2 regions of the Streptomyces sp. NPDC059787 genome follow, and region 2 is predicted to be linked to the other one. Evidence: predicted binding sites of a transcription regulator. Region 2 holds the regulator's gene; the other holds the start of a gene.
The links. Region 2 encodes HspR, which represses chaperone genes until heat shock. Its sites were predicted from a motif close to TTGAGNNNNNNNNNCTCAA; they were not measured.

Region 1 (8,965 bases), on a different contig from region 2:
GAGGTCTGGCTCCACTTCTGCTCGGCCGACGAGATGAACTCGTCCACGACCGTCTGCGCGCCGTTGACGAAGTCGCCGAACTGCGCCTCCCACAGCACGAGCGCGTCGGGGCGGGCCAGCGAGTAGCCGTACTCGAAGCCCATCGCCGCGTACTCGGACAGCAGGGAGTTGTAGACGTTGAGCCGCGACTGGTCCTCGGAGAGGTACTGCAGCGGCGTGTACTCCTCGCCCGTGCTGCGGTCGATGATGACCGCGTGGCGCTGGCCGAAGGTGCCGCGCTGGGAGTCCTGGCCGGCGAGCCGGACCGGGACGCCCTCGAGGAGCAGGGAGCCGAAGGCGAGGGTCTCGCCCATGCCCCAGTCGATGGTGCCGTCCTCGACCATCGACGCCCGGCGCTGGAGCTGCGGCAGCAGACGCGGGTGGACGGTGATGTGGTCGGGGATGTTGACCTGGGACTCGGCGATCCGCTTGACGGTCTCCGTGGTCACCGCGGTGTTCACGGCGACCGGGAACTCGGCCTGCGGGTCCGAGGGCTCGACCGCGGCCGGCTGCGAGGTGGCCTCGCGGACCTCCGTGAAGACCTTCTCCAGCTGGCCCTGGTAGTCCTGCAGCGCCTGCTCGGCCTCTTCCAGGGTGATGTCGCCGCGACCGATGAGGGACTCGGTGTACAGCTTGCGCACCGAGCGCTTCTTGTCGATCAGGTCGTACATCAGCGGCTGGGTGAAGGCCGGGTTGTCCGACTCGTTGTGACCGCGGCGGCGGTAGCAGATGAGGTCGATCACCACGTCCTTGTTGAACGCCTGACGGAACTCGAAGGCGAGCCGCGCGACGCGGACCACGGCCTCCGGGTCGTCGCCGTTCACGTGGAAGATCGGGGCCTCGATCATGCGGGCCACGTCCGTCGCGTACATCGACGAGCGCGACGACTCCGGGGCGGCGGTGAAGCCGACCTGGTTGTTGATGACGACGTGGACCGTGCCGCCGGTGCGGTAGCCGCGCAGCTGCGACATGTTCAGGGTCTCGGCCACCACGCCCTGGCCGGCGAAGGCCGCGTCGCCGTGGATCGCCACCGGCAGGACGGTGAAGTCCGTGCCGCCCTTGCCGATGATGTCCTGCTTGGCGCGGGAGACGCCCTCCAGGACCGGGTCCACCGCCTCCAGGTGCGAGGGGTTCGCGACCAGGGAGACCTTGATCTGCTCGCCGTCCAGGCCGGTGAAGGTGCCCTCGGCGCCCAGGTGGTACTTCACGTCGCCGGAGCCGTGCATCGACTTCGGGTCGAGGTTGCCCTCGAACTCGCGGAAGATCTGCGCGTACGACTTGCCGACGATGTTGGCCAGCACGTTCAGCCGGCCGCGGTGGGCCATGCCGATGACGACCTCGTCCAGGCGGGACTCGGCGGCCGAGTCCAGCACCGCGTCGAGCAGCGGGATGACGGACTCGCCGCCCTCCAGGGAGAAGCGCTTCTGGCCGACGTACTTCGTCTGCAGGAAGGTCTCGAAGGCCTCCGCCGCGTTCAGCCGGCGCAGGATGCGCAGCTGCTCCTCGCGCTCCGGCTTGGTGTGCGAGCGCTCGATGCGGTCCTGGATCCACTTGCGCTGCTTGGGGTCCTGGATGTGCATGAACTCGACACCGGTGGTGCGGCAGTACGAGTCGCGCAGCACGCCGAGGATGTCGCGCAGCTTCATCAGGGACTTGCCGGCGAAGCCGCCGACGGCGAACTCGCGCTCCAGGTCCCACAGGGTGAGGCCGTGCTCGACGATGTCCAGGTCGGGGTGCTTGCGCTGGCGGTACTCCAGCGGGTCGGTGTCGGCCATGACGTGGCCGCGGACCCGGTAGGAGTGGATCAGCTCGAAGACGCGGGCGGCCTTGGTGACGTCGTCGTCGTGGGAGGCGTCGATGTCCTTGAGCCAGCGGACCGGCTCGTAGGGGATGCGCAGCGCCTCGAAGATCTCGTCGTAGAAGTTCTTCTCGCCGAGCAGGAGGTTGGCGACCGCGCGCAGGAACTCGCCGGAGGCGGCGCCCTGGATCACCCGGTGGTCGTAGGTCGACGTGAGCGTCATGACCTTGGAGATGCCGAGCTTGTTCAGGGTGTCCTGGGAGGTGCCCTGGAACTCCGCCGGGTAGTCCATGGAGCCGACGCCCATGATCACCGACTGGCCGGGCATCAGGCGCGGCACGGAGTGGACGGTGCCGAGGCCGCCGGGGTTGGTCAGGGAGACCGTGACGCCGGTGAAGTCGTCCATCGTCAGCTTGTTGTCGCGGGCGCGACGGACGATGTCCTCGTAGGCCTGCCAGAACTCGAAGAAGTTCAGCGTCTCGGCCTTCTTGATGGCCGCGACGACCAGCTGGCGGTCGCCGTTGGGCTTCACCAGGTCGATGGCCAGACCGAGGTTGACGTGCTCCGGCTTCACCAGGGTCGGCTTGCCGTCCACCCGCGCGAACGAGTGGTTCATCGCCGGCATGGCCTTGATGGCCTGCACCATCGCGTAGCCGATGAGGTGCGTGAAGGAGATCTTCCCGCCCCGGGCCCGCTTGAGGTGGTTGTTGATGACGATGCGGTTGTCGAACAGGAGCTTCACCGGGACCGCGCGCACGGACGTGGCCGTGGGCAGCTCGAGGGAGGCGTCCATGTTCTTCGCCACGGCGGCGGACGGGCCGCGCAGGGTGACCTGCTCGGGGCCGGCCTTGGCCTCGGTCGCGGGCTCGGCCTTGGGCTTCGCGGCGGCCGGCTTGGCGGCGGGCGCGGCGGCCCTCGCCGGGGCGGGAGCCGGAGCCTGGGCCGGGGCGGCGGGCGCCTTGGCGGCCGGCTGAGCGGCGGGTGCGGCGGCGGGCCGCGCGGCCGCCGGAGCGGGCGCGGCGGGCTGGGCCGGGGTGGCCGGCTGGGCCGGGGATGGGGAGGTTCCCGCGGCCCCCGCGGCCGCGGTACCCGCCGGAGCCGAGGTCGCAGGCGCGCCCGGCTTGTAGTCGGCGAAGAAGTCCCACCAGGCTCGGTCCACCGAGTTCGGGTCCTGGAGGTACTGCTGGTAGATCTCGTCGACGAGCCATTCGTTGGCACCGAAGGCCGCAGCGGGGTTCTTACCCGCTTGGTCGGTGTCGGTCGAGATGCTCGAGTTACTGGGGGACTGTGGCGACACGGCGTCAACCGCCCTCTTCCGCTTCGCAAGATGATGGACAGCGGAAATAAAGGCTACGCCCCCGAGAGCGAGAAGGTCAGGCCGGGCCCGTCCATCGTCGTGTAAGTCACATCACGGCGGGTGTTTCGGCGCGGGAAATGGCGGGAAACAACCCTGGTTCCGCGTCTCCGGGCCGCTTCAGGGATCGCTCGGAGGGGCCCCGGCGCGCGGTTCGCGCGGGCCTCTGCCTGATCACACGTGTCCGTCAGTGCGAACACGGATGGATCTTGCGGCTCCGCTTCGAACTTTACGTCAACTTGGTACGGATGACGCTCCCGGAAGGGTGATGAGAATCCGGCAGCCCCGCTCGGATTCGGCCACTCCGATCCGGCCGCCGTGCAGATCGACGGCCCAGCGGGCGATCGCCAGGCCGAGACCGGTGCCGCCGTCGCTGCCCGGACCGTGCGGCCGGTTGACGTTGCCCCGGTTGAACCGCTCGAAGACGCGGTGCCACTCGGTCCGCGGGATGCCGGGCCCCTCGTCCAGCACCTCGAGCTCCAGCGACTCCGGCTGGTCCCCGGGCCGTGCCCGGACCGTCACCCGGCCGTGCGGCGGGCTGTGCTTGACCGCGTTGTCGATGAGGTTGGCGACGACCTGGTGGATGCGCTCGGGGTCGGCGTGCGCGACGAGTTCCAGCGGCGACACGTCGAGGTGCAGATGGACGTCCGTACGGGTGTGGCTGCCCGATCCGGAGGCCATGCCCGCGCGGGCCGTGGAGACCATGTTGGCCTCCTTCAGCACCCCGGACAGGTACGGCCACACCTCGAACCGCCGCTTCTTCAGCGGCACCACGCCGTTGTCCAGGCGGGACAGGTCGAGGAGCGTCTCCACGAGGCGGCCCAGCCGCTCGGTCTGCTTCAGGGCCGTGCGCATCGTCTCGGGGTCGGCCCGGGTGATGCCGTCGACGATGTTCTCCAGCACCGCGCGCAGGCCCGCGATGGGCGTGCGCAGCTCGTGCGAGACGTTGGCGACCAGCTCCTTGCGCTGGCGGTCCTGGGCCTCCAGCTCGTCGGCCATGACGTTGATCGTCCGGGCCAGGTCGCCGAGCTCGTCCCAGCGGTTCTCGCGCACCCGGCGGGTGTAGTCGCCGTGCGAGATGGAACGGGCCACGGCGTTCATGTCGTCCAGCGGCGCGGTGAGCGAGTGCGCCACGAACTGCGTGATGAGCAGCGTCGCGATCATCGAGAAGATCGTGATGAAGCGCAGCTCCGTCTTGGTGTGCACGGCGATCACCGACAGTCCCGTGGTGATCAGGACCGAGACGACGACCAGCGCACCCAGCTTGGTCTTGATCGAGAACGGGCGTACACCGCCCCAGGGCTGCCGCGCCCCGGGGCCTCTGCGTCCGGCCGGACCGTCGCTCATGGCGTCGGCGTCTCCAGGGCGTAGCCCACGCCGTGCACGGTGCGGATGCGCTCGGCGCCGATCTTCCGGCGCAGCGCCTTGATGTGGCTGTCGACCGTACGGGTGCCGGAGGCGTCCGCCCAGTCCCACACCTCGGCCAGCAGCTGCTCACGGGAGAGCACCGCGCGGGGGGTGTTCGCCAGGCACACCAGGAGGTCGAACTCGGTGGGCGTCAGATGGACGTCCTCGCTGCGCACCCGCACCCTGCGCTGCGCGTGGTCGATCTCCAGCTCGCCCAGGCGCAGGATGCCGCTGCGCGGGGTCGTCGCCGCGAGGGCCGCCCGCTCCATGCGGCGCAGCAGTACGTGCACCCGGGCCGCCAGCTCCCGCATGGAGAAGGGCTTCGTCATGTAGTCGTCGGCGCCGACGCCCAGCCCGACCAGCATGTCGGTCTCGTCGTCACGCGCGGTGAGCATCATCACCGGCACCGGCCGCTGGGCCTGCACGCGCCGGCAGACCTCCAGGCCGTCGAAACCGGGCAGCATGATGTCGAGGATCAGCAGATCGGGCTGCCAAGCCTCCGCCGTGTCCACCGCGGACGGGCCGTCGCCCGCCGTTTGCACCAGGAATCCCTCGGCGCGCAGGCGAGTCGCGATGGCGTCCACGATCGTCGCGTCGTCCTCGACCACCAGGACCCGGCGCTGGGCGCCGGGAGTGGTCGTGGCCGTGCCGTTGTGGGAGGTCTGTGTCTGCTCCATCGCCCGCCCCTGAGGTGTGCTTTTTCCGGAATCCGTGGGGTGATCCGTCGTCTGCGCATCACTGCGATTGACGCTTGAATGACCGCGTCAGGGCAGCAGCGTACGGGGATCCACCGCGGCTTTGCTATCCAGGGCGGACGCCGAGGTGCACGACGTCCGGAACGCCCCGGGCAACGGGGATCTCTTCGGTACGCACCTGTTGGAACCCGGCATTCCGCAAGGTTCCCTCGAATTCCGGGGACGGCTTCGCCGACCACACGGCGAGTACCCCGTCCGGCCTCAACGCCCTTGCGCAGGCGGCCAGTCCGGCCGCCGAGTAGAGCCCGTCGTTGTCCTCGGTGACGGTCCAGTCGGGCCCGTTGTCGATGTCGAGGCAGAGCGCGTCGAACGTGTCCGACGTCTCATCGAGGTAACGGACGAGATCCGCCTCGACGATCTCCGTGCGCGGGTCGGCGAGGGCCCGCGCGGAGAGCCCGGTCAGTGGCCCCGCACGGTGCCACTCGATGATCGCCGGTTCGCGCTCCACCACGGCGATCCGTCCCCAGCGGGGCTGCCCGGCGGCGTGCGAGAGCGAGAAGCCGACCCCGAGACCGCCGATCAGCACGTGCGGGTCCACCGCGCGGGGGCCGAGGGCGGCCAGCGCGGCGTCGACGAGCCGCCGCTCCGAACGGCCGTCGGAGGTGTCCATCAGGAAGCAGCCGTTGGCGATGATCTGCATCAGGTCGCCGTGCCTGCGCAGCACGACCTCGCCGTACGGGCCCTCGCGGCGGTCCAGGACTTCGGGGGGTTCGGGAATGTCGTACGGGGTGGACATGCGTTCATCCTGACAGTTCCCTCTCCGAGGCGGTCAGGGGCTCCGGCACCCCGGGACGGTGATCGCTCAGAGCGAACGCGGTCCCGGGAACATTCGGCGGCTCACAAGCATTGAGTCGGCATAGCTCAACTTGACTGCCGAAGGGGAGATCATGGCTGCTGAGTCCACACCGCTCGCCCTGCCTGTGCTGCCGCTCGACGACGAGGTCGTGCTGCCCGGGATGGTGGTTCCGCTGGACCTGAGCGATTCCGAGGTGCGCGCCGCGGTGGAGGCCGCCCAGGCCGCCGCCCGCACCGCACCGGGAAAGCCCAAGGTGCTCCTGGTGCCACGCGTCGACGGGACGTACGCCGGTACGGGCGTGCTGGGCACGGTCGAGCAGGTCGGCAGACTCGCCGACGGTGACCCGGGTGCCCTGATCCGCGGCCGGGACCGCGTGCGCATCGGCGCCGGGACCACCGGGCCGGGAGCCGCGCTGTGGGTGGAGGGCACCCGTATCGACGAGACCGTGCCCGAGCCGCTGCCGGGGCACGTGACCGAACTCGTCAAGGAGTACAAGGCGCTCGCCACCGCCTGGCTGCGCAAGCGCGGCGCCTGGCAGGTCGTCGACCGGGTCCAGGCCATCGAGGACGTCTCCGCGCTGGCCGACAACTCCGGCTACTCGCCGTTCCTGACCACCGAACAGAAGACCGCCCTGCTGGAGACCACCGACCCGGTGGCCCGGCTGAGGCTCGCCACCCAGCAGCTGCGCGACCACCTCGCCGAGCAGGACGTCGCCGAGACCATCGCCAAGGACGTCCAGGAGGGCGTCGACAAGCAGCAGCGCGAGTTCCTGCTGCGCCGCCAGCTCGAAGCCGTACGCAAGGAGCTGCGCGAGCTCAACGGCGAGCAGGAGGGCGAGGAGTCCGACGACTACCGCGCCCGCGTCGAGGCCGCCGACCTGCCGGAGAAGGTCCGCGAGGCCGCGCTCAAGGAGGTCGACAAGCTGGAGCGCTCCTCCGACCAGTCGCCCGAGGGCTCCTGGATCCGTACCTGGCTCGACACGGTCCTGGAGATGCCGTGGAACGAGCGCACCGAGGACGCCTACGACATCCGGGGCGCCCAGGCGGTCCTCGACGCCGAGCACGCGGGCCTGGAGGACGTGAAGGAGCGGATCACCGAGTACCTGGCGGTGCGCAAGCGGCGCGGCGACCGGGGCCTGGGCGTGGTCGGCGGACGGCGAGACCAGGGGGCGGCGCGAAGCGCCTCGGTTGAGGGTGGTGGTGGGCGACGGGGGGGCGGTGCCGTACTGGCCCTGGTGGGCCCGCCCGGTGTCGGCAAGACGTCGCTCGGCGAATCCGTCGCCCACGCGATGGGCCGCAAGTTCGTCCGCGTCGCCCTCGGCGGCGTCCGCGACGAGGCCGAGATCCGCGGCCACCGCCGTACGTACGTCGGCGCGCTGCCCGGCCGGATCGTGCGGGCGATCAAGGAAGCCGGGTCGATGAACCCGGTCGTGCTCCTCGACGAGATCGACAAGGTGGGCTCCGACTTCCGGGGCGACCCGGCCGCGGCCCTGCTCGAAGTCCTCGACCCGGCGCAGAACCACACCTTCCGGGACCACTACCTGGAGGTCGAGCTCGACCTGTCCGACGTCGTGTTCCTCGCGACGGCCAACGTCCTGGAGGCCATCCCGGAGGCCCTGCTCGACCGCATGGAGCTGGTCCGCCTCGACGGCTACACCGAGGACGAGAAGGTCGTCATCGCCCGCGACCACCTGCTCCCGCGCCAGCTGGAGCGCGCCGGACTGGCCGAGGACGAGGTGACGCTCGACGAGGGCGCGCTGCGCAAGCTGGCCGGCGAGTACACGCGCGAGGCGGGTGTGCGCACCCTGGAGCGGTCCATCGCGCGGCTGCTGCGCAAGATCGCCGCCCAGCACGAACTGGGGGAGCGGAAGCTGCCCTTCACCGTGACCGACGGCGACCTGCGGGGCCTGATCGGCCGGCCGCACCACGTGCCCGAGTCCGCCCAGGACCCGGCCGAGCGCCGTACCGCCGTCCCCGGTGTCGCCACCGGGCTCGCGGTGACCGGTGCCGGCGGGGACGTCCTCTACGTGGAGGCGTCCCTGGCCGACCCGGAGACGGGTGCGGCGGGGCTGACCCTGACCGGCCAGCTGGGTGACGTGATGAAGGAGTCCGCGCAGATCGCGCTGAGCTTCCTGCGCAGTCACGGCGCCGAACTGGAGCTGCCGGTGGGCGACCTGAAGGACCGGGGCGCGCACATCCACTTCCCGGCGGGCGCGGTGCCCAAGGACGGCCCGAGCGCGGGTGTCACGATGACCACCGCCCTGGCCTCGCTGCTCTCCGGCCGGCTGGTCCGCACGGACGTGGCGATGACCGGTGAGGTCTCGCTGACCGGGCGGGTGCTGCCGATCGGCGGGGTGAAGCAGAAGCTGCTCGCCGCGCACCGCGCGGGGATCACCACCGTGATCATTCCCAAGCGCAACGAGCCCGACCTGGACGACGTCCCGGCGGAGGTGCTGGACAAGCTCGACGTCCACGCCGTCACCGACGTCCGCCAGGTCCTGGAACTGGCGCTGTCGCCGGCCACCAACGGCGCGGTGCCTGAGGTTCCGGTCGCGGCGTGACGGACGCGATCGGATGAGGAAGGCCCGGGTCCCGTGAGGGAGGCCCGGGCCTTCACCGCGCCCGGCCGCTGCCGGCGGATCTGTCAGGCCGGTTCCAGACGCAGGCCCCGGGGCCACGACGGGAGCGGATCCACCGGCGGCACGCCGCCGGTGGGCCGTTCCGGCGGGAGATCCGCTCCCGTCGGCGTCCTGCCGCCGGCTTCGCCGACGGCCTCCACGCCCGGCAGGGACCGGCCGGGTCAGCCCAGCGCGAAGG
Region 2 (8,965 bases):
GCGATGCCCAGGATCGTCATCACGCCGATGAACTCGATGTACAGCTCGAACGGCAGGAAGCCGCCGATGACCGGCAGCACCCAGTCGGCCTCGAAGAGCTGGCCGAACGCCTGGGCGAGGGTCGGCGGCAGCGTCAGGAAGCCGACGGCGACGAACCAGTGGGCGACGCCGACGACACCCCACCGGTTCATGCGGGTGTGGCCGAGGAACTCCCGCACCAGGGTCACACTGCGCTGGTAGGGATTGTCGGTCCGGGCGCCGGCCGGGACCGGCTGGCCCAGCTTGAAGTACCGGACGAACTGGCCGATCGCGCGTGCGAGCAGCGCGACGCCGACCACGGTCAGGACCAGCGACACGATGATCGCGGCGAGTTGCATGGGGGCTCCTCGGGCCTGCGAGGGGTTTGACGAGGGATTTTCGGGACTTCTGCGGGGGCTCCGGTACGGCTTCCCCGAAATTACTAAGCGGTAACTTATGCAGTCCGTTCGAGATTACCCCCATCTCCGGTCGCACTGTAGCCGGGCGCGGGGTGATCTGAATCGCTCAGGGTTGCCTATGGCGGCACTCCCGGGGGCGTCCCGAATGGCGTCCGGGATCCGATCGTGTTATTCGCGATAAATCGGTCCATACGCCCCTAACTTATATCCGTGCTCTACGGGATCGCCGCCGCCGCCACCTCCCTGCTGCTCTCCGCCCTCCTCGCGGAGCTGCTGCGGGTCCCCGCCCTGCGCCTGGGAATCGTGGACCGCAGACGCCGCTGGGCGCTGCCGCTGTCCGGGGGAACGGCCGTCGTGCTCGCGACCGTGCTGGTGGCGGGGCTCGGCGACCGGGCGGGGTACGCCCCGCTCGGCACCGGGATCGGCCGGCTGCTGGCCGCCGGGGCCTGGATCGGCGTACTCGGGCTGGCGGCCGACGTGTGGCGGCTGCGGTGGTGGGTCCCGCTCGCCGGTACGGCCGTGGCGGCGGCGCTCGTCGTGCCGTACGCGGAGACCGGGGTGGTGCGGGGGGTGCTCGCCGTGGGGTGGGTCGTGGCGGTCACCGCCGCGTTCCGGGGGCTCGACCACGCCGACGGGCTGGCCGGCACCGTGGGGGCGGTGGCCGCGTTCGGGGTGGCGGTCTGTGCGGCGGCCGAGCTGATGGACGGGATCGCGGTGCTGATGAGCGTGCTGGCCGCCGCGCTCGCCGGCTTCCTGCTGCACAACTGGCATCCCGCGCGGGCCGGCCTCGGGGCGGGCGGCTCGCTGTTCACGGGGTTCGTGGTGGCCTCGGCGGCGGTGTTCGTGCGGGCCGGGCAGGGAATCGGCACCGGTGCCGGGGTGTTGTTCGCCCTGACGGCCGTGGTGTGCGCCGACGCCGTACTGGTGGTCCTCGCGCGGCGGCTGTCCCGGTGGCCGCTGACCCGCGGCCGGCCGGACCACCTGGGGCACCGGCTGCGGCGGCTCGGACTCGCCCCCCGCGCGGTGACCGTCCTGCTCGGCATCGGCGCGCTGGGCGGGGTACTGGTGGGGGTGGGCGTCCACACCGGACGGGTGTCCGGGGGCGCGGTGGTGTGGGTGGCGGCGGTCGCCGCGGTGGTCGTACTCGCGCTCGTACGGTTGCCCGTCACCCCCGTTTTTCGTCCCCGCCAACGATCTTCCGAGGCATCGCCGCAGGTCAGGGAGCGGTTGCGTGTAAGGAACGGATAAGAGTTGAGTCTGCTCGACTCAGCTCTGTTGACCCCGCGCCGGGTGTCATGCATGCTTGAGTCCGTTCCACTCAAGTCAGCTGGAGGAATCGAAATGGCACGTGCGGTCGGCATCGACCTGGGCACGACTAACTCCGTCGTCAGCGTTCTGGAGGGCGGCGAGCCCACCGTCATCACCAACGCCGAGGGCGCCAGGACCACGCCGTCCGTCGTCGCCTTCGCCAAGAACGGCGAGGTGCTGGTCGGCGAGGTGGCCAAGCGCCAGGCGGTCACGAACGTCGACAGGACCATCCGGTCGGTCAAGCGCCACATGGGCACCGACTGGAAGATCGAGCTCGACGGGAAGCCCTTCAACCCGCAGCAGATCAGCGCCTTCGTGCTGCAGAAGCTGAAGCGCGACGCCGAGTCGTACCTGGGCGAGAAGGTCACGGACGCGGTCATCACCGTCCCGGCGTACTTCAACGACGCCGAGCGTCAGGCGACCAAGGAGGCCGGCGAGATCGCCGGTCTGAACGTGCTGCGCATCGTCAACGAGCCGACGGCCGCCGCCCTGGCGTACGGCCTCGACAAGGACGACCAGACGATCCTCGTCTTCGACCTCGGTGGCGGTACCTTCGACGTCTCCCTGCTGGAGATCGGCGACGGTGTCGTCGAGGTGAAGGCCACCAACGGTGACAACAACCTCGGTGGTGACGACTGGGACCAGCGCGTCGTCGACTACCTGGTCAAGCAGTTCCAGTCGGGCCACGGCGTGGACCTCGGCAAGGACAAGATGGCGCTGCAGCGTCTGCGCGAGGCCGCCGAGAAGGCGAAGATCGAGCTGTCCTCGTCCACCGAGACCTCGATCAACCTCCCCTACATCACCGCGTCCGCCGAGGGCCCGCTGCACCTGGACGAGAAGCTCACCCGCGCCCAGTTCCAGCAGCTCACGGCCGACCTGCTGGAGCGCTGCAAGACGCCGTTCCACAACGTCATCAAGGACGCCGGCATCCAGCTGTCCGAGATCGACCACGTCGTTCTCGTCGGTGGCTCCACCCGCATGCCCGCCGTCGCCGAGCTCGTCAAGGAGATGACCGGCGGCAAGGAGGCCAACAAGGGCGTCAACCCGGACGAGGTCGTCTCGATCGGTGCCGCTCTCCAGGCCGGTGTCCTCAAGGGCGAGGTCAAGGACGTCCTGCTGCTCGACGTCACCCCGCTGTCCCTCGGCATCGAGACCAAGGGCGGCATCATGACCAAGCTGATCGAGCGCAACACCACGATCCCGACGAAGCGCTCCGAGATCTTCACCACGGCCGAGGACAACCAGCCGTCGGTGCAGATCCAGGTCTACCAGGGCGAGCGCGAGATCGCCGCGTACAACAAGAAGCTCGGCATGTTCGAGCTGACCGGTCTGCCCCCGGCGCCGCGCGGCGTCCCGCAGATCGAGGTCTCCTTCGACATCGACGCCAACGGCATCATGCACGTCACGGCGAAGGACCTCGGCACCGGCAAGGAGCAGAAGATGACCGTCACCGGCGGCTCCTCGCTGCCGAAGGACGAGGTCGACCGGATGCGCCAGGAGGCCGAGAAGTACGCGGAGGAGGACCACGCCCGCCGCGAGGCCGCCGAGTCCCGCAACCAGGGCGAGCAGCTCGTCTACCAGACCGAGAAGTTCCTCAGCGACAACGCGGACAAGGTCCCCGGTGACGTCAAGACCGAGGTCGAGACGGCCGTCGCCGAGCTGAAGGAGAAGCTCAAGGGCGACGACTCCGCCGAGATCCGCACCGCCACGGAGAAGGTCGCCGCCGTCTCCCAGAAGCTGGGCCAGGCCATGTACGCCGACGCCCAGGCCGGGCAGGCCGCCGGTGGCGCGTCCGCCGGTGCCGGTGAGACGAAGGCCGACGACGACGTCGTCGACGCGGAGATCGTCGACGAGGACCGCAAGGACGGTGCGGCGTGACCGAGGAGACCCCGGGCTTCGACGAGCAGTCGCAGCAGCCCGACGTCCCCTCCGACGAAGCCGAGCCGAAGGCCGCCTCCACACCCTCCGCGGAGGAGGGGGCGGCCCCGGCCGGGGACACGGGCCAGGAAGCGGCCCTGGTGGCCCAGCTGGACCAGGCGCGCACGGCGCTCAACGAGCGCACGGCGGACCTCCAGCGCCTCCAGGCCGAGTTCCAGAACTACCGCCGCCGGGTCGAGCGCGACCGGATCGCCGTGAAGGAGATCGCCGTGGCGAACCTCCTGAGCGAGCTGCTCCCCGTGCTCGACGACGTCGGCCGCGCGCGGGAACACGGCGAGCTGGTCGGCGGCTTCAAGTCCGTCGCGGAGTCGCTGGAGACGGTCATCGCCAAGATGGGCCTCCAGCAGTTCGGCAAGGAGGGCGAGCCCTTCGACCCGACGATCCACGAGGCGCTGATGCACAGCTACGCGCCGGACGTCACCGAGACGACGTGCGTGGCGATTCTGCAGCCGGGGTATCGGATCGGCGAGCGCACCATCCGCCCCGCGCGGGTGGCCGTCGCCGAGCCGCAGCCCGGCGCGCAGACGGCTCCGCCGGCCGAGGAGAGCACCGAGGCGCAGGACGGACCGTCGGAGAACAAGGAGAGCGGTGGCCCGGAGGAGGGCTGACGTAATAGCTGACGCAGGGAAGGAGGGACGTCGGGGATGAGCACCAAGGACTTCATCGAGAAGGACTTCTACAAGGTCCTCGGCGTCCCCAAGGACGCCACCGAGGCCGAGATCAAGAAGGCGTACCGGAAGCTCGCCCGCGAGTTCCACCCGGACGCCAACAAGGGCAACGCCAAGGCGGAGGAGCGGTTCAAGGAGATCTCCGAGGCGAACGACGTCCTCGGCGACCCCAAGAAGCGCAAGGAGTACGACGAGGCGCGCGCGCTCTTCGGCAGCGGAGGCTTCCGTCCGGGGCCGGGCGCGGGCGGCGGTTCCTTCAACTTCGACCTGGGTGACCTCTTCGGTGGTCAGGGTGCCGGCGGCCAGCAGGCGGGCGGCGGCTTCGGCGGCGGCCTCGGTGACGTCTTCGGGGGCCTGTTCAACCGTGGCGGCGCGGGCACCACGCGCACCCAGCCGCGGCGCGGCCAGGACATCGAGTCCGAGGTGACGCTCAGCTTCACCGAGGCGATCGAGGGCGCGACCGTCCCGCTGCGGATGTCGTCGCAGGCGCCCTGCAAGGCCTGTTCGGGCACCGGCGACAAGAACGGCACACCGCGCGTGTGCCCGACCTGCGTCGGTACCGGCCAGGTGGCGCGGGGCTCCGGCGGCGGGTTCTCGCTCACCGATCCCTGCCCCGACTGCAAGGGCCGCGGTCTGATCGCGGAGGAGCCCTGCGAGATCTGCAAGGGCAGCGGCCGGGCCAAGTCCTCGCGGACCATGCAGGTGCGCATCCCCGCGGGCGTCAGCGACGGCCAGCGGATCCGGCTGCGCGGCAAGGGCGCGCCGGGCGAGCGCGGCGGTCCCGCCGGCGATCTGTACGTCGTCGTGCACGTCGGCGTCCACCCGGTGTTCGGCCGCAAGGACGACAACCTCACCGTCACGGTCCCGGTGACGTATCCCGAGGCCGCTCTCGGCGGCGAGGTCCGGGTGCCGACGCTGGGCGGTCCGCCGGTCACGCTGAAGCTGCCGCCGGGCACGCCCAACGGGCGCACCATGCGGGCGCGGGGCAAGGGCGCGGTCCGCAAGGACGGCACCCGCGGCGATCTGCTGGTCACCGTGGAGGTGAGTGTTCCCAAGGACGTGTCGGGGAAGGCTCGTGACGCACTGGAGGCGTATCGCGAGGCGACCGCGGACGACGATCCGCGGGCGGAGCTGTTCCAGGCCGCGAAGGGAGCTTGATTTCAGATGGACGGCCGTCGACGCAATCCGTATGAACTGACCCAGGACACCCCGGTCTACGTCATTTCGGTGGCGGCCCAGCTCTCCGGCCTGCACCCGCAGACGCTGCGGCAGTACGACCGGCTGGGTCTCGTGTCGCCGGACCGCACGGCCGGCCGGGGCCGTCGTTACTCGGCCCGTGACATCGAGCTGCTCCGTCAGGTGCAGCAGCTGTCGCAGGACGAGGGCATCAACCTGGCCGGAATCAAGCGCATCATCGAACTGGAGAACCAGGTCGCCGCCCTCCAGGCCCGTGCGGCCGAACTGGAGAACGCCCTGGACGGGGCGGCCGCGGCGATGCGGCAGCGCGAGGCCGCGGTGCACGCCTCGTACCGCCGTGACCTGGTGCCCTACCAGGAGGTGCAGCAGACCAGCGCGCTGGTGGTGTGGCGGCCCAAGCGGCAGCAGCCGGACTGAGGCGCCGGCCCGGAGTACCGCGAGAGGCCCGGAGGTTCACGAACCTCCGGGCCTCTCGGTTTATGCACAGTTGCTTGTGTGACTATCGTATGGCTGCGTGTCCAGATGATTCTCGCCGGACGTCCGCAGGTCTCTCACGAGTTCGGCGCACCGTGCTGTGTCCATCTCGTTAAGTGGCCGACCTTGACTCCGGTGGGGGCTGAAGCGTTGGCTTTTCAGTCACATGGGCCGCAAAGCCGTGCCCACGTCCGAAACGCACCTGAAGTGAGCCCTCGCATGCGTCGTATCGCCATATCCGTGGCCGCCACCGCCATGTCCGTCACGCTCGTCGGATGCGGCGCGCTCAACGCGACGGGGAGCAGTGACGACGAGAGCCCGGCCAAGGGCGACGACATGACCGTCGGGCTGCTGCTCCCGGAGAAGGCCAACACCCGGTACGAGCAGTTCGACTACCCCATCTTCAAGACGAAGGTGGAGTCGCTCACCAACAAGAAGGGCAAGGTCGAGTACGCCAACGCCGAGGCGGACGCCGGCAAGCAGGCCGACCAGATGCAGCAGATGATCGACGACAAGGTCGACGTCATCGTGCTGGACGCGGTCGACGCGCACGCCATCGCGGACGGCGTGCAGAAGGCCAAGGACGCGGGCATCCCCGTCATCGCCTACGACCGTCTCGCCGAGGGCCCGATCGACGCGTACATCTCCTTCGACAACGAGCTGGTCGGCGAGGTGCAGGGCCGTTCCCTGCTGGAGGCGCTCGGCGCCGACGCCGGCATCACCGACAAGATCGTGATGATGAACGGCTCGTCGACCGACCCCAACGCCAAGCAGTTCAAGGCGGGCGCGCTCTCCGAGCTCAAGGGCCAGGTGACGATCGCCAAGTCCTACGACACCAAGGACTGGAAGCCGGAGAACGCGCAGGCCAACATGGCCGAGGCGATCGACGCGATCGGCGCGGGCGACATCAAGGCGGTCTACTCCGCCAACGACGGCATGGCGGGCGGCATCGTCAAGGCGCTCAAGGCCGCCGGCGTGACCGAGCTGCCCCCGATCACCGGCCAGGACGCCGAACTCGCGGCGGTGCAGCGCATCCTCGCCGGCGAGCAGTACATGAGCGTGTACAAGTCCTACCCGGACGAGGCCGAGAACGCCGCCGAGATGGCCGTGGCGAAGGTCCAGGGCAAGGACATCCAGTTCGACGCGCTCACCCGCGAGCGGGTGGACAGCCCCACCGCCAAGGACATCCCGGCGCAGCTCGTGCCCGTGGTCGCGCTGACCAAGGACAACATCGAGGACACCGTGGTCGCCGACGAGATCTACGACGTCTCGGACATCTGCACCGCCGAGTTCGCGGCGGCCTGCGAGGCGGTCAAGCTGAAGTAGCCGCCGACCCGTCGATATCCGGCCACCCGCCGGTCCTCCGACCGGCGCCGGACCCTGCCCATGTTGCACAGCCGGTTCCGGCCGCGCATAGTTGCGCTGCGGAAAGTGGCTGAACCGGGGGTGGGATGGGCGATGGCCGGGCACGGGACGGACGGGCATCCACACGGTGCTGACCGACTGTGCGAGGCCGGGGATCGCGTGTATTCCCGGGCCGTACGGCGCGGACGGCTGCCGCGCCGGGACGCGGAGCCGGTGCCCTGCCTGCTGGAACTGGCCCTGCTGCACCCCGACCCCGACGACATGGACTGGCTCGTCCCCACCCCTCCGCAGGAGGTCATGACCCGGCTGCTGCGCGGGATGTACGACGAGGTGAACGCGAGCCGGCGCCGGGTCGGCTCGACCGTCGAGGCCTTCGAACGGTACGCCGGCCTGGGCCACCGGGTGCCCGCCTCGCCGACGGCGGCGGAGGGCCCGGCGATCCGGGTGCTGGACGGGCTCGCCCGCATCCAGGCCGCGATGGACGAGGCGACCCAGGCGTGCACCACCGAGGTGCTCACCGTCCAGCCGGGCGGCATCCGGCGCGAGGCGGAGCTGTCCGAGGGCCTGCACCGGGCGACGGCGCTGCGCGGCCGGGGCGTGCGCATGCGGGACCTGTACACGCATGTCGCCCGGCACGGGCACGGACTGCTCAGCTATCTGGAGCTGATGGGCGACGCGGTGGAGGCGCGCACCCTGGACGAGGTGATCGAGCGGCTGATCCTCTTCGACCGCACGGTCGCCTTCATCCCCGCCAACGCCGAGCGCACCATGGCGCTGGAGCTGCGCCACCCGGCGCTGGTGGAGTACCTGGGCACGGTCTTCGACCGGCTGTGGCGGCTCGCCATCCCGCTGACCGCCCCGCTGCCCGACACCGGCATCGAGGGCATCTCGCACCGGGAGCAGTCCATCGCGGCGCTGCTCGCGGAGGGCCACCAGGACGCGGTGATCGCGGAGCGCCTCGGCATCAGCGTGCGGACCTGCCGGGCCCACATCGCCCGCCTGTCGGAGACGCTGGGCGCGGCCAGCCGTACGCAGCTCGGCGTCCGCATCGCCCAGGCCGGTCTGGACGGCTTCCGGCGCCCCGCCGTCACTGCGGTGCGTCCTCCTGGTTGAGGATCCCGGACTCCGCGATGAGGTAGCCGAGCTGGGCCCGGCTGCCGCTGCCGAGGGTGGCGGCGAGTTTGGCGATGTGGGCGCGGCACGTCCGTACGTTCATGCCGAGGCGGCGGGCGATGGCCTCGTCCACGTGGCCCTCCACCAGGAGCTTGGCGATGGAGTGCTGTATCTCCGGTATGCCGTCGGGCGCGGTCTCGTAGGGGGTGCCGGCGGTCAGCGGGACCGCGCGGCTCCACATGAACTCGAAGACCTTGCTCAGATAGCGGACGAGGCCGGTGTGCCGCAGCTCCAGGGCGACCTGGCGGTCGTCGCGCACGGGGATGAAGGCGACCGTCTCGTCGCAGATGATGAGGCGCTCCACCAGCTCGTCGATGGTGCGGTACTCCGCCCTGCCGTTGGCGAACTGCTCGACGTAGGAGAGGCGCTCGGGATTGAACCGGGCGGTGTGCTGGTAGAGGGTGC

Region 1: lon (endopeptidase La) is a predicted target of HspR. The motif match lies at 6,200-6,218, and genes of this name have one in related genera.

Annotation. Positions count from the first base shown of each region.
Region 1 is NZ_JBHWHX010000010.1:79,880-88,844, forward strand. Features, by position in the region: gene ACFV5H_RS12050 (multifunctional oxoglutarate decarboxylase/oxoglutarate dehydrogenase thiamine pyrophosphate-binding subunit/dihydrolipoyllysine-residue succinyltransferase subunit) at 1-3,134, opposite strand, end outside; gene ACFV5H_RS12055 (ATP-binding protein) at 3,426-4,538, opposite strand; gene ACFV5H_RS12060 (response regulator transcription factor) at 4,535-5,275, opposite strand; gene ACFV5H_RS12065 (spermidine synthase) at 5,400-6,089, opposite strand; gene lon (endopeptidase La) at 6,241-8,709, shown strand; gene ACFV5H_RS12075 (lysozyme) at 8,949-8,965, opposite strand, start outside.
Region 2 is NZ_JBHWHX010000085.1:2,306-11,270, forward strand. Features, by position in the region: gene ACFV5H_RS36965 ((Fe-S)-binding protein) at 1-377, opposite strand, end outside; gene ACFV5H_RS36970 (MraY family glycosyltransferase) at 648-1,685, shown strand; gene dnaK (molecular chaperone DnaK) at 1,779-3,623, shown strand; gene grpE (nucleotide exchange factor GrpE) at 3,620-4,291, shown strand; gene dnaJ (molecular chaperone DnaJ) at 4,328-5,509, shown strand; gene ACFV5H_RS36990 (heat shock protein transcriptional repressor HspR) at 5,516-5,965, shown strand; gene ACFV5H_RS36995 (sugar ABC transporter substrate-binding protein) at 6,242-7,348, shown strand; gene ACFV5H_RS37000 (LuxR C-terminal-related transcriptional regulator) at 7,481-8,500, shown strand; gene ACFV5H_RS37005 (helix-turn-helix transcriptional regulator) at 8,475-8,965, opposite strand, start outside.